2 regions of the Limosilactobacillus panis genome follow, and region 2 is predicted to be linked to the other one. Evidence: predicted binding sites of a transcription regulator. Region 2 holds the regulator's gene; the other holds the start of a gene.
What was found. Region 2 encodes HrcA, which represses chaperone genes, less so after heat shock. Its sites were predicted from a motif close to TTAGCACTCNNNNNNNNNGAGTGCTAA; they were not measured.

Region 1: the regulator HrcA is predicted to act here: its motif matches at 2,727-2,753, upstream of clpP (ATP-dependent Clp endopeptidase proteolytic subunit ClpP).

What each region holds. Positions count from the first base shown of each region.
Region 1 covers NZ_CP081855.1:612,862-620,097, reverse strand. Annotated here, with positions in the region: gene KZE55_RS02830 (phosphoglycerate kinase) at 1-420, opposite strand, end outside; gene gap (type I glyceraldehyde-3-phosphate dehydrogenase) at 506-1,519, opposite strand; tRNA gene KZE55_RS02820 (tRNA-Arg) at 1,772-1,843, shown strand; gene KZE55_RS10225 (hypothetical protein) at 1,976-2,107, opposite strand; gene clpP (ATP-dependent Clp endopeptidase proteolytic subunit ClpP) at 2,773-3,366, shown strand; gene KZE55_RS02810 (histidine phosphatase family protein) at 3,436-4,089, opposite strand; gene fba (class II fructose-1,6-bisphosphate aldolase) at 4,114-4,980, opposite strand; gene tpiA (triose-phosphate isomerase) at 4,997-5,770, opposite strand; gene KZE55_RS02795 (right-handed parallel beta-helix repeat-containing protein) at 5,786-7,236, opposite strand, start outside.
Region 2 covers NZ_CP081855.1:981,916-989,151, forward strand. Annotated here, with positions in the region: gene rbfA (30S ribosome-binding factor RbfA) at 1-206, shown strand, start outside; gene truB (tRNA pseudouridine(55) synthase TruB) at 275-1,180, shown strand; gene ribF (riboflavin biosynthesis protein RibF) at 1,192-2,163, shown strand; gene KZE55_RS04790 (hypothetical protein) at 2,293-2,613, opposite strand; gene hrcA (heat-inducible transcriptional repressor HrcA) at 2,784-3,824, shown strand; gene grpE (nucleotide exchange factor GrpE) at 3,837-4,418, shown strand; gene dnaK (molecular chaperone DnaK) at 4,442-6,316, shown strand; gene dnaJ (molecular chaperone DnaJ) at 6,434-7,236, shown strand, end outside.

The DNA.
Region 1 (7,236 bases), 370 kb from region 2:
ACCTAATTCAGGGTCGTTACCAGATTCACGCTTGACATATTTGCCATCCTTAACATCTTCATAACGGGTGTTTTGAACCAGTAGAACATCACCGTTATTCATGTTGTCAATGGCATCTTCGAGTTGCTTACCTTCAGTTACAGGAACAAAGGTAACTGGCTTATTCAGTAGGTTGGAAAGCCGTTCAGCAACCGGGCGCATTGACAGGCCTGGCTTGTCTTCCTCCATCTTAACCCGACCTAAGTGGGAGAAGAGGATTGCCCGACCACCGTGTTCAATGACATACTTGATCGTTGGCAAAGCAGCCACGATTCGGTTGTCATCACCAACAACGCCATCCTTAATCGGCACGTTAAAATCAACACGCATTAATACTTTTTTACCTTCTAATGGTAAATCTTCAACAGTAAGTTTAGCCATGTTTATTAGCTCCTCCTTTAAGAAAAAAAGTGGTTGGAGTTTCCTCCTCCCACCTTTTGTTTAGTACTTTTAGCTAAATGTCGGATTAGAGTTCAGCAAAGTGAAGCAGGGTCCGAATCATGTTGCTAGTAAAGCCGTTTTCGTTGTCGTACCATGCAACGGTCTTAACTAATTGAGTACCATCTTCAGCTTCCATGATTTCAGTTTGAGATGGGTCAAATACAGAACCGAAAGTAGAACCAATGATATCACTAGATACGATTGGGTCTTCAGTATAACCGTAAGCAGGGTTGTTCTTAGTAGCTTCCTTCATAGCGTCGTTAACTTGGTCAACAGTGACCTTCTTGTTCAGAACAGAAACAAGTTCAGTCAAAGAACCAGTAGGAACAGCAACACGTTGTGCGTGACCAGAAAGCTTACCGTTCAATTCAGGAATAACCAGGCCGATAGCCTTAGCAGCACCACTTGAGTGAGGAATAGTGTTAATAGCTGCAGCACGGTTGTTACGGAACTTCTTGCCACGTGGTTGGTCAAGGACAGCTTGGCTACCAGTGTAAGCGTGGATAGTAGTCATCGTACCAACCTTGATACCGAAGTTCTTGTTAAGGAAGTATGCCATTGGGGCAAGGCAACTAGTGGTGCAAGAACCCGCTGAAACAATCTTGTCATCAGCCTTTAAAGTATCCAAGTTAACACCAGGAACAACAGTTGGAATGTTACCAGCAGGTGCGGAAATCAGAACACGCTTTGCGCCGGCATCCAAGTGTGCTTGTGACTTTTCTGCAGAAGTGTAGAAACCAGTACATTCAAGGACAAAGTCAACACCGTCGTTCTTTACCCAAGGAATGTTACGTGCGTCACGTTCTGCGTATACAGGGTATTCCTTACCATCAACAACGATACCCTTGTCAGTAGCGGAAACTTCACCGTTAAACCGGCCTTGGGTTGAGTCGTACTTAAGCAGGTAAGCCAACATTTCTGGTGAAGTCAAGTCGTTAATAGCAACAACTTCAATGTCATCAGTGTTGAGTTCGTGAATACGACGGAATGCTAAACGACCGATACGGCCGAAACCATTAATACCAATTTTTACAGTCATACTGCAAATTCCTCCTTTAGGAAAAACATAATAAGTGTCTCATCTAACGAAATTAATGGTTGAAAACCACCACACTATTCCGTCAGACAAGGTACAAAGCCTTACGCTCTTAATAATACTCATCTTGTTTGGAATTGTCTATTCAATCACCTCAGAAATTTAGTTTTTTCTTGTGAAAACGTTATCTTGATTAAAAAATTCAAATAATGCTTGCATTTTAATATTGGATAAGATATTATAGTATTCGTTGACGCGCCCTTAGTGTAATGGATCGCACGTGAGATTCCGGTTCTCGAGATCCGAGTTCGACTCTCGGGGGGCGCACTTTTGTTTAAGAAAAGCTGACGGATTTATCTTCCGCCAGCTTTTTTATTTTACAAAGCGAACCCCGAAAAAAGGAGGGTAGGAAACGCTTCTCTGCGTTTCCTACCCTCCTTTTTATATTAAAATTACTTTTTACTTTTCTTCAGCTGGCTTTTCCTTAGCCCACTTACGAATAGCTTCAATCTTCTTTTCTTTTAATGCTCGCTTGTACTTAGGAGCAACTGGGCGACGGCCTTGTACGCCGTATGGGTGTGCTTTACGCATAGCTATATGCCTCCTTATTGTGTTCGTAAATGAATTAACGTTCCAATTATACCGGGCTACGGTATAAAAAGCAAGTCCTGACAAAATTATGCTCCCTAACGATGAATTTTCTCTCTAGTAACCATCATTTTCTGAGAAACGACAACCCTTACCAGACAGCACTTCAGGATAACAGCCTAGACCAATTTATAAAATATCTTGAAAAATATTGCTATATTAGGTATTGCAAATCAGACCAATTTAGTGTACTATTCTAAATGAACTTAAAGAGCGAACTTAAAAAGAAATAAAATAACTGACTGCTCTAGGAGGATTTTATTATGACTAATACTAACGAATTAAATGTTTTTGTAACCACCACTGATTGGAAGGCCCTTGACCACCAAAGTGCTAATGCTGAGTTGAGCCTGTTATGCGCTAACATTAATAAGAAATAATAAATACCAGCAGCTGGCCCGCGTTGGCCAGCTTTTTTATTTACACTTTATTAAATAATGATAAAGGTCAATCATCTTTCTTCCTTGTTATGGGTGAAAATGGCATAATATTAGCGGTCAGTATAAATAGGTGGTAAATTATTTGACCTTTTTTGACCAATCGAGTATAGTATTAATATCAGTTAGCAACTATTGCTAACGAGTGCTAATTAACAAGGAGGCCACAATATGAACTTAGTTCCAACTGTCATTGAGCAGTCTTCACGTGGCGAACGTGCCTATGATATCTACTCACGGCTTCTGAAGGACCGGATTATCATGCTTTCTGGTCCAATCGAAGACGACATGGCAAACTCAATTGTTGCGCAGCTCCTCTTCCTGGATGCGCAAGACTCAACTAAAGACATTTACCTATACATTAACTCACCTGGTGGTGTTGTTACTTCCGGAATGGCCATCTACGACACGATGAACTTTATCAAGTCAGATGTGCAAACAATCGTTATCGGGATGGCGGCTTCAATGGCCAGTGTCCTGGTTTCATCCGGAACAAAGGGTAAGCGGTTCGGCTTACCACACTCCCAAGTCTTGATTCACCAGCCATCTGGTGGCGCTCAAGGTCAACAAACTGAAATTGAAATTGCGGCAACCGAAATTCTGAAGACCCGGAAGATGATTAACGGCATCTTGGCAAAGAATTCTGGTCAACCAATTGAAAAGATCAACCGTGATACTGAACGTGACCACTACTTAACCGCTCAAGAAGCGGTTGACTACGGTCTGCTTGACGGGATCATGGAAAACAACTCCAGCTTGAAGTAATTTGATTACTGAATTGAAAAAATGCAAGCGGGAAGGAAACCTTTGTGGATTTCCTTCCCGCTTTTTCTATTAAATTGCGAACTGATTATAGCCCGCCACGCGTGCGTGGTGGTCTTTGATAATTAACTTCATTAATGCCCCATTAGCGGGGTTTTCGTACTGATCCCGATTACCAAACACCGTCGCCAGGTACTGAATGATAGAACCATGACTAGCAACAACGACATTACTTTCTGGCGGCAAAGATGCGAAGAGATCGAGCATCTGACCTACCCGTTGGTCCAACTCGGCACTATCCTCAGCCAGGTGGGCCGGGTCGGCCTGCTTGAGAAGATCATGGGCCTTCTTGACCCCAAACTCAGCCACTAAATCACCAATCCGGCGGAACCGTTTGCCGCCGAGGTAACTGGCCCAAATTGCCCCCTCTTCATTACTGTGCCCTTCGAATGACCCGTAGAAGACCTCCCGAAAGTATTTTTTCTGCGTTGGGTGACTGATATTAGGGAATTTAAGCTGGTCAATTATGATTTGGGCGGTGTCAATCGCCCGCTTCAAATCACTGGAAAAGAAGTAGTCAATCTTCAATGGTGCCAGCACCTTGGCGATTTTGACCGCGTCATCGTGTCCCTTAGCGGTCAATGGGGTATCTGACCACCCCTGGAGCCGGGCAAAGCGATTAAAGTAGGTCTCCCCGTGTCGAATAAAATATACAGTTGTTGCCATCGTTATTCTTCCTCCACAAGTTGATTAAGCGACCGCGGGGGTCCCCAGCCACTCGATCATTTCCTTCATCTTATTGGTAATTGCTTCCGTCCCCGGTAAGAGCAACTTCCGCGGGTCATATCCCTTGTGGTCCTTGTCAAGGTCGCGGGCCGCCTCAATATAGGCCCGGGTGGCATCTTGAAAGGCCAACTGGAACTCAGTGTTGATATTCACCTTTGCAATTCCCATTGAAATTGCCTTTTGAACCTGTTCCTTGGGGATTCCTGAGCCGCCATGCAGGACAAGGGGAATATCAACAGCATCCGCAATGGCAGCGAGGCGGTTAAAGTCCAGGCCCCGCCAGCCAGCGGGATAGATTCCATGGATATTACCAATTCCACACGCCAGCTTGTCGACTCCCAGGCCGGCAAACGCCCGGGCATCCTCCACTGAAGCCAGTTCCCCACTATTAGTGTCTTGGTTCTCACCAACCTTGCCGATTTCGGCCTCGACGGAAATTCCCCGCTGGTGGGCCGCACGGACGACTTCCTTTGTCCGCGCATAGTTCTCCTTTACCGGTAACTTATGTCCATCATACATCACTGAGGAGTAACCGAGTTCAATACATTTCATGGCGGCATCATAGTCACCATGGTCAAGGTTCAAAATTACCGGGACTGTAATGTTCATCGCGTCCATCTGGTCAGCAACCATGTCACGGACAAACTTAAAGCCGCCCATGTACTTTGCCGCTCCCATTGATACCTGGACCAGGACGGGCGTCTTAGTTTCATTTGCTGCCCGTAAAATTGCCCGAGTCCACTCCAAATTATTTATATTATAGGCCCCGACCGCGTAGTGCTTTGCCCGGGCGTCCGCAAAAATCTTGTTACCATTATCAAAGTATGCCATTATGTTATTTCCTTTCTTACATCACATTTGAAACTGGTTGTTGCCAGTTCACCATTTCCAAGAAGTCATCGGGCCGCAAGCTAGCACGACCAATAAGGGCACCATCTACATCCGGTTGGGCCATGATGGCACTAATATTTTGCGGATTTACGCTTCCCCCATAGAGAATCCGTACCTGGTCGGCTAGCAGGCTACCATACAGGTTACAAACGGTTTGTCGAATCCGCTGACAGCCCTGCTGAGCAACCTTGGGATTAGCGGTTTGGCTACTGCCCACTGCCCAACTCGGTTCATAGGAAAGGACAATCTTTTGAAGGTGGGCCGGTGCCACATCCCTTAAGACCCCTTTCAGCTGGTCAAAGACGTAGTGAATTTCACCATTGACCTCTGCCTGGACCATCTTGTCATCGGTACAGATAATTGGGGTAATTCCTGTCGTCAGCGCCGACCGGACCTTTTGGTTGATAATCTGGTTGTCTTCATGAAATAAACGCCGGCGTTCCAAGTGCCCCAGCATGACATAGGATGCCCCGGCATCCGCCAAGGAACGGGCACTAATTTCGCCCGTATACGGTCCCGCCAGTTCACTAGCAGCATTCTGGGCAATAATTTGGAGGTTGGTACCCCGGGCAGTCTGTTTCATGCTCGACAGGGCCACCGCCTGGGCCGCGATCCCCACTTCTTCATCCGATACTTGGGGAAGGGCAGCCTTAATCTGGTTAATAAAGGCGACTGATTCTTCAATGTTCTTATGCATTTTCCAGTTTGCGATAATAAATGGTTTGCGCATTTTGTCCTCCTTCAGTTAGGCCATTGCCCGAAACAGGCAGGACGTGTATTCAGCCTTGTGGTCTAATGGACCTGGGGTTACCCGGTAGCCTTCCCGGTGATGGCCAGCGAAGTCAGTATCAATTGTCCGTGCTGACTTCTGTCCCACCATGGTGAGGAGACGACAGATGTCTTCAGCTAATACTTGACTTAGGTCTCCCTTCAAGAAAAAGCCCCGACGCCGGTTTTCAACCACTAGCTTGACCGGACGCGTAGTACCAACAAAGCAGTTCCCTTCCTTATTAGCATTTAGCCGGACCAGCTGGTTATCGCGGGTGGTAAAGAACTTGTTTGGCCCTTCTGCTTGACCCAGCTTTTTATGATGTTGGTCGACCTGTTTACCAATCAATGCCTTCATCGCAGAACGCAATTCCTTCTTAACAAAGAGGTTGTTGTAAAAGTAGGAGGTCAACTTATTTTGCGCGTCCCCCTGGTTGATACGGTGGTAAAGCAAGTCACCGGACTGCTCAGCCTGGTTGGACTGCCAGGCAACTCGTCCATTAATAAGGTTGTGAGTTAGCAGAATTTCATAACTTTCCAGACGAAGGGCACAGTCTGACAGAAGGAAGTTATTATCAATGGTCGTCAAGCCAACTGAATTTTCTACCTGAATATCCTCACCCAAGCGAGCCAACAGGTCCTGCTGATTCTTGTCGGTTAGCTTGAAATCACCGGGTAGGCTATTGTTATACATCAAGTTCCGACTGACCTGCGTCTTTTCTACCCGGCCTCCCAGCCAGATTCCCCGTGTGCAGTCGTGGATACAGTTTCGCAGGATCTTAGCACCAATTGCCGGAAGCAGGTTAATGGCACTGACGGTTTCACCAACGAGGTTAAAGCGGGTATTGATGCGGAAGAAATGATTGTGTTCAATTACTGGTGCTGGGTTGCCATCAACCCCCAGGACCCCGGCCTGACCACAGTCAAAGATCCGGTTGTTCTTAATGTAATGCTTAACGGGGTGACCTTTTAGTTCCTTGTCAGCTGGCACTACTGGGTAACGTCCCAAGGAAATTCCGGCACACTTAGCGTGGGAAACATTACAATTCAAAATTTTCCACCCCTGGGCATGGTTAGTCCCGACTACCGCTTTGTTATAGTCGTCCCCGGCCCACCGACTAGCGGCTTTAGTCAGGGTAAAACCGGAGAGTACTAGGTAGTCAATCTGTGCTTGTTGGGGGTAGAAACAGGTCTCCCGGAAGGTTACTTCCACGTTGGACCGGTTCGGATCCTTTCCCTGGAAGTTAGCGTAGATAACCGTCGTGTTCATCTTCTGGTCCTGGCATGTATACCAAACATACTGCCGTTCTGGATTTTGGTTGATTGTGCCCATCTTCGGTGCCTTAACCTTAGCCAGACTATCGACCTCGTAAAGGGCCCGGTTATTCAAGAAGACTTCCCCGGTATGCTGGAAGTCGCCATCTGTCT
Region 2 (7,236 bases):
ATTACAGTATCTTGTCTGACAAGGCCTCGGCGGGTGAAAAGACCCAAGAAGGCTTGGATAAGGCCACGGGTTTAATCCGCTCTGAATTAGGCGCCCGCCTAAATATCTTTAAAACACCGGAGATCAAGTTTGAACGTGACCCGTCCGTAGCTTATGGCAGTCGGATTGACCAACTGATCAATAAGCTTCATCAACAAGAAAAGTAACTGACTAAAACACGAGGAGCGGGGTAAATCTTTGACCTGCTCCTTTTTGTATACGGAGGACCAAACGAATGGACGGAATTATTCCTTTATATAAAGAACGGGGAATGACCAGCTTTGACTGTGTTAACCGCCTGCGACGAATACTGAAGACAAAAAAGATTGGTCACTCGGGGACCCTAGACCCGTCTGTTGATGGGGTCCTGCCAATTTGTATTGGTAGGGCGACGAAGGTCGTTGAGTACTTGATGCAGTCAGGGAAGGTTTACCAGGGTGAACTGTTAATCGGCAAGGCGACGACAACGGAGGATCTTGACGGTGAGGTGATTGCTGCCCAGCCGGTAACTAGGGAGATTCCCCCAGATGTTATCCGTGATCAGATGACAACGTTGACGGGGGCGGTTACCCAAATTCCACCCATGTATTCAGCGGTAAAGGTAAAGGGGAAACGCCTTTACGAATATGCACGGGCGGGGAAAAGTGTTGACCGTCCAGTTCGCCACGTGATGATTGACAAGTTTGAACTGGTAAGTGCTGATTATGATCAGGGGAAGCAGGAAGAACGGGTCCGCTTTAAGGTCGCCTGCAGTAAAGGGACCTATGTACGGACACTGGTAGTTGAGTTGGCAAAGCGGTTCGGCTATCCGGGAACAATGAGTTGGCTAACCCGGCTAAAAAGTGGTGGCTTTACCCTTGATCAGACACTAAGTCTGGGGAATATTCAAGACGCCGTAACAGCAGGGACAATTAACCATTACCTTTATCCACTTGATTACGCCCTCCGTGATTATCCGGCGGTTGAGCTTAACGCAGACCAGTGGAAAGCTGTTCAGAACGGGGGTTGGCTAAAGCCAGCTGAGCTTTCCTCATCAGCAGCAGAGCTGGTCCTCAAGTATGGTCACCAAGTTAAGGCGCTTTACCACTTTGATGCACACCACCACGCCTATCAGCCAACAAAGATGTTTTTGACGAACTAGGAGGCCCAACATTGCAGGTTATAAAAATACACCACCCAATCAACAAGCAATTAATTCCTGACGGCCCGGTAGTGCTGGCGATGGGGTTCTTCGATGGGGTCCACCGTGGCCATCAAGCGGTCATCCGGCGGGCACGGCAAATTGCTGACCAGCGGAAGTTACCCTTGGCAGTCCTAACCTATGGTCACGCACCAGGAGTTGTTTACCGGCAATATCCCGGCGGCTTTAAATACCTTTCCACTACTGACCGGAAGTTAGCCCTTTTAAAACAGCTCAGCGTTGACTTGGTGTACCTAGTTAGTTTTACCTCGAGTTTTGCCAACCAGACTCCCCAAGAATTTGTCGACCACTATCTCGTCGCTTTTCATAGCCAAGTCGTGGTGGCGGGTTTTGACCACACCTATGGTCCGGCTAAAATTGCTACTATGACGAACCTGCCTGCCTATGCGCGAGGCCGGTTCACTGTGGTAACAGTTCCTAAATTTACTGATCCGGGCACGACCAAGAAGGTTGGTTCCCGGGCAATCCGGAAGGCAATTGACCGCGGGGACGTTCAGACTGCTAACCAAGAATTAGGCTACTATTACCAGACCACGGGGTTGGTCGTCCATGGCCTTGCTCGAGGCCGGACCCTGGGCTTCCCCACAATCAATGTGGAGACACCATCACGGGAGAGGATACCAGGAATTGGTGTGTACGCGGTTAATGTTAAAATTGGTGAAAACTGGTACGGGGGGATGGCCAGTGTTGGCCATAATATTACCTTTGGTGACCACAACCAGCTGACCGTTGAGATTTACCTATTTGACTTTGACCAAATGGTTTACGGCGAAGAGGTAACGGTTCGCTGGTACCAATACCTTCGTGGTGAGCAAAAATTTGCGGATGCTACTAGTTTAGTGGCACAAATAAAGCATGATGAACAAGTGGCACGTCAGGTCGTGCAGGCACCACCAGCAATTACAAGCCAGATAATTCATTAAAAGAGTGAGCCTTTAGAAAGGACAAAGAGGACTTTAGTATTCGGATTTCCCGAATGCTAAAGTCCTCTTTGGGTACTGTGCTGTAATATTAACTGGGGCCCTTTCGTTTCTCCACCCCCAAAAAAATCCCTAGTGACGACTAGCCCGGTGGTTGTTGCCCTGGTGAATCTTGTGGACCTGCCGTTTAAACTTCGGCCCATCCGTGGTAACCAATCGGAAGTGGTGCATTTTACCGTGAAATGGGTGGCCGGTTAAGCGGAGGTTAGTCCATGAGCGCATGATGTTAGTCATCTGGTCGATCTCCTTAACCCGCTTTGGACTGCCCTCCTTTTTTGCAGCGTCCTTGATATCGGATTGGAGACGATAGATGAGGTTATTATGGTAGGCAAGCAGCTCGTTGGTTAATGGGGCACTTCGGTACTTGTTGAAGAGCCGTTGGATGAGCTCCATGGCCTCTTGAGCATTATGAGGTTGAACGTAACGGTGGTTGTCTGTACTCAATTGTAAAATCTCCTTAGATTTAATTTGACATTCCTTGACTTTTAAACAGGTGATTGGTATATTATTAAGTGTGTTTAGCACTTAGCCCTAAAGAGTGCTAAAAAAGGGATGTGATCAAAATGCTAACACAACGACAAAAGGCAATCCTGCAAGCGATTGTACGTCAATACACCTCAACCGGTCAACCGGTAGGATCAAAGCACCTCGCTGAAAAGTTACCATTTAAGGTTAGTTCAGCAACAATCCGGAATGAGATGGCGGTATTAGAAGATCACCAGCTAATCAAAAAAGAGTATTCGTCCTCGGGGAGGGTGCCTTCAAAGCGTGGCTACCGATACTACGTCGATCATCTGCTGGATGCAAATGCGCTCACGGATAATGACCTGGTTGTTATCCAGAATTCTTTAGGGACGAGTTTTCAAAAGATTGATGAGATTGTTTCGCATTCAGCAGATATCTTGTCAGACCTGACTTCTTACACAGCATTTACCCTAAAGCCCGATGTCCGGTTAAGTGGTTTTCGGGTGGTCCCGTTGGGTAACCATAAGGTGATTGCCATTTTGGTTACCGACAGTGGGGACGTCGAGAGTCAGTCGTTTACCCTGCCACGTAATTTTGATACCGATGCACTCCAAGCGGTAATCAGGATGATTAATGATCAGTTGGTCGGGCGACCGCTGACTGAAGTAGTTAAACGGCTGAATGATGACATCCCAAAGCGGATCATGCAATATATGCATGGTTCTGACGGCTTCTTGGACTTGTTTGACAACGTTGTTTCCCGGGCCGCTCGGGAACGCTTCTTTGTCGGCGGGCGGCTTAACATCTTGGGATTTTCTAATAACCAAGATCCGCAAGCCCTGCAGGTGTTATATAGCCTAATTGATCAAAATGATGAGTTGTCGCACCTTCTTGACACGGGATCTGATGATAAGGATGTCAACGTCAGGATTGGCTCGGAAATTGCTAAGGACCAGGTGTTAAAGGATTATAGTCTAATTACGGCAAGCTATGATGTCGACCAGTATGGTAAGGGAATCATTGCTGTTTTAGGGCCCACGAGGATGCCTTACTCACGGACGATTGGAATTGTAAATGCCTTTCGTCAGGAGTTAGCCAAGCGACTACTTGACTTTTACCGACACTATTACGATTCATAGGAGGCGAGTCATTTGGCAAAAGAAGAAAAGCAAAAGCAGGAAGAGCAGCCAAAAGCTGATGGCAAAGCTGCTCAGACTGATAATAAAGCTGAACACCATGGTGGCCACAAGGGTCAGTGCCACCACCGCTGTGAAAAGTTGCAAAAGCAAGTGGATGACTTGAAAAAACAACTTGCGGATAAAGATGACAAGTATCTACGTGCCGAAGCGGAAATTCAAAATATGACGACCCGCTTTAATAAGGAACGCGCCCAGATCTTGAAGTATGATGGTCAGGACCTGGCAAAGAGTGTTCTTCCCGTTCTTGATAACCTTAAGCGGGCACTCACGATTGAAGTTAAAGATGAAAATGGCCAACAACTAAAAAAGGGTATTCAAATGGTCCACGACCACTTAACGGCAGCCTTAAAGGACCATGGGGTCACTGAGATCCCCGCAGAAGGAAAGATTTTTGATCCGACCTTGCACCAAGCGGTTCAAACCGTCCCAGTAAAGGGTGATCAAAAACCGGAAACGGTTGTCAAAGTCTTGCAAGCTGGTTACCAGCTGAAGGACCGGGTTCTGCGTCCTGCAATGGTTGTTGTGGCACAATAAAAATATAAGAGAGGGGATAAACAATGGCAAGTAACAAGATTATTGGTATTGATTTAGGTACTACTAACTCCGCCGTTGCCGTTATGGAAGGTAACGAGCCCAAGATTATTACTAACCCAGAAGGAAGTCGGACAACGCCATCCGTTGTTTCATTTAAGAATGGTGAAACCCAAGTTGGTGAAGTTGCCAAGCGACAAGCAATTACTAACCCGAACACGATTTCTTCTATCAAGAGTCATATGGGTGAAGCCGGCTACACAGTTGAAGTAGATGGCAAGAAGTACACGCCACAAGAAATCTCCGCAATGATTCTTCAATACATCAAGAAGTATGCGGAAGATTACATTGGCGACACCGTTAACAAGGCTGTTATTACAGTACCTGCCTACTTCAACGATGCCCAACGGCAAGCCACTAAGGATGCCGGAAAGATCGCTGGCTTGGACGTTAAGCGGATTATCAACGAACCAACTGCTTCTTCTCTGGCTTACGGTCTGGACAAGAAGGACAAGGATGAAAAGATTCTGGTTTACGACCTTGGTGGTGGGACGTTTGATGTCTCCATTTTGGAATTAGGTGACGGGGTCTTCCAAGTTCTTTCTACTAACGGTGACACGCACCTTGGTGGGGATGACTTCGACCAAAAGATTATGGACTGGTTAATTGACGGCTTTAAGCAGGAACATGGGATTGATCTTTCTAAAGATAAGATGGCTTTGCAACGGTTGAAGGATGCCGCTGAAAAGGCGAAGAAGGACCTTTCCGGTGTTCAAGAAGCTCAAATCAGCCTGCCATTCATTTCATCCGGTGAAAATGGTCCACTGCACTTGGAGAAGAGTTTGACCCGGGCCCAATTCAACCAGTTGACTAATGACCTGGTTGAACGGACGAAGCAACCAGTATTGAACGCTTTGAAGGATGCGGACCTTTCATTTGATGACATTGATGAGGTTATCCTAAACGGTGGTTCAACCCGGATTCCAGCTGTTCAAGAAATGGTTAAGGAATTGACTGGTAAGGAACCAAACCACTCCATCAACCCTGATGAAGCCGTTGCCCTTGGTGCAGCTATCCAAGGTGGGGTTCTGACCGGTGATGTTAAGGATGTTGTTCTACTTGATGTTACACCACTTTCTCTTGGTATTGAAACCATGGGTGGGGTCTTCACCAAGTTGATTGACCGGAACACGACCATTCCAACATCCAAGAGTCAGATTTTCTCAACGGCCGCTGATAATCAATCTGCCGTTGATATTCACGTTCTTCAGGGTGAACGGCCAATGGCAGCCGACAACAAGACCTTAGGGAACTTCCAGCTGACAGACATTCCAGCTGCTCCTCGTGGTGTTCCTCAAATTAAGGTTACCTTCGACATTGATAAGAACGGGATTGTTAACGTTTCTGCCAAGGACATGGGAACTGGTAAGGAACAAAAGATTGTTATCAAGTCCAACTCTGGTCTGTCCGACGAAGAAATCGAACGGATGAAGAAGGATGCCGAAGAACACGCTGAAGCCGACAAGAAGAAGAAGGAAGAAGTTGACTTGAAGAATGAGGTCGACCAAGAACTCTTCCAAGTTGACAAGACCTTAAAGGAAGTTAAGGGCAAGGTTCCTGACGAAGACATCAAGAAGGCCGAAAGTGCTCGTGACGACCTGAAGAAGGCCAAGAAAAGCGGTAACCTTGATGACATGAAGGCCAAGAAGGACGCTCTCAACAAGGTTATCCAAGACTTGAGTGTCAAGCTTTACAAGCAGGCCCAAGGAGCTCAAGGGAATGCCCAGGGCGGTGCAAACCCTACTGGCAATGCCGGCAATAACGGTAACCAAAAGGGCAATGATAATGGCAACACCGTTGATGGTGACTTCAAGGATGTTACCCCAGACGACAAGAAGTAATTTCTAATTGCTAGATGCATTGTAAAAGCCAAAGGCCACAGTTTAGGACTTTGGCTTTTACTTTCGTTTCCGATCTGTGGTATAACTATACAAGCAATTAAGTTGTGAGGGATATAAATGGCAGAAGAAAACTATTACGATGTTTTAGGTGTCTCAAAAGATGCCTCGGAAGCAGATATTAAACACGCTTACCGGCGACTCGCTGCTAAGTACCACCCGGATGTAAACCATGCACCTGGTGCGGAAGAAAAATTTAAGAAGATTAATGAAGCTTACGATGTCTTAAGTGATTCGCAAAAGCGGGCCCAGTATGATCAGTTTGGTTCTGCTGGTCCACAGGCCGGAGCGGGCCAAGGTTTTGGTGGCTTTGGCAATGGCGGCTTTAGTAGTCAGGGCTTTGGCGGCGCCAGTGGCTTTGATGATATCTTCAGCCAATTCTTTGGTGGTGGCGGCAGTCGGCGGCCTAACCCGACTGCCCCGCGTCAGGGTCGGGACCTCCAGTATGCCATGACGCTGAAGTTTATGGATGCCATTTTTGGGAAAACGACGACCATTAAGTACGATCGTGATGAGCAATGTAAAACCTGTCACGGGACCGGTGCCAAACCAGGTAAGTCCGCGACGACTTGTAAACGGTGTGGCGGAAGCGGTGTAATCGTCACTGTACGGCGGACACCTCTGGGGAGTATGCAGACCCAAACCACTTGTCCAGAGTGTCACGGGACTGGTAAGGTAATTAAAGCTGCTGATCAGTGCCAGACCTGCCACGGTAGTGGGCATGTTCATGCAAAGCACGAGCTGGAAGTTAAAGTTCCCGCTGGGGTTGATGATGGCCAGCAGATGCGCCTTGAAGGCCAGGGTGATGCTGGTGAAAACGGTGGACCGGCTGGTGACCTATACATTGTCTTCAGAGTTACCCC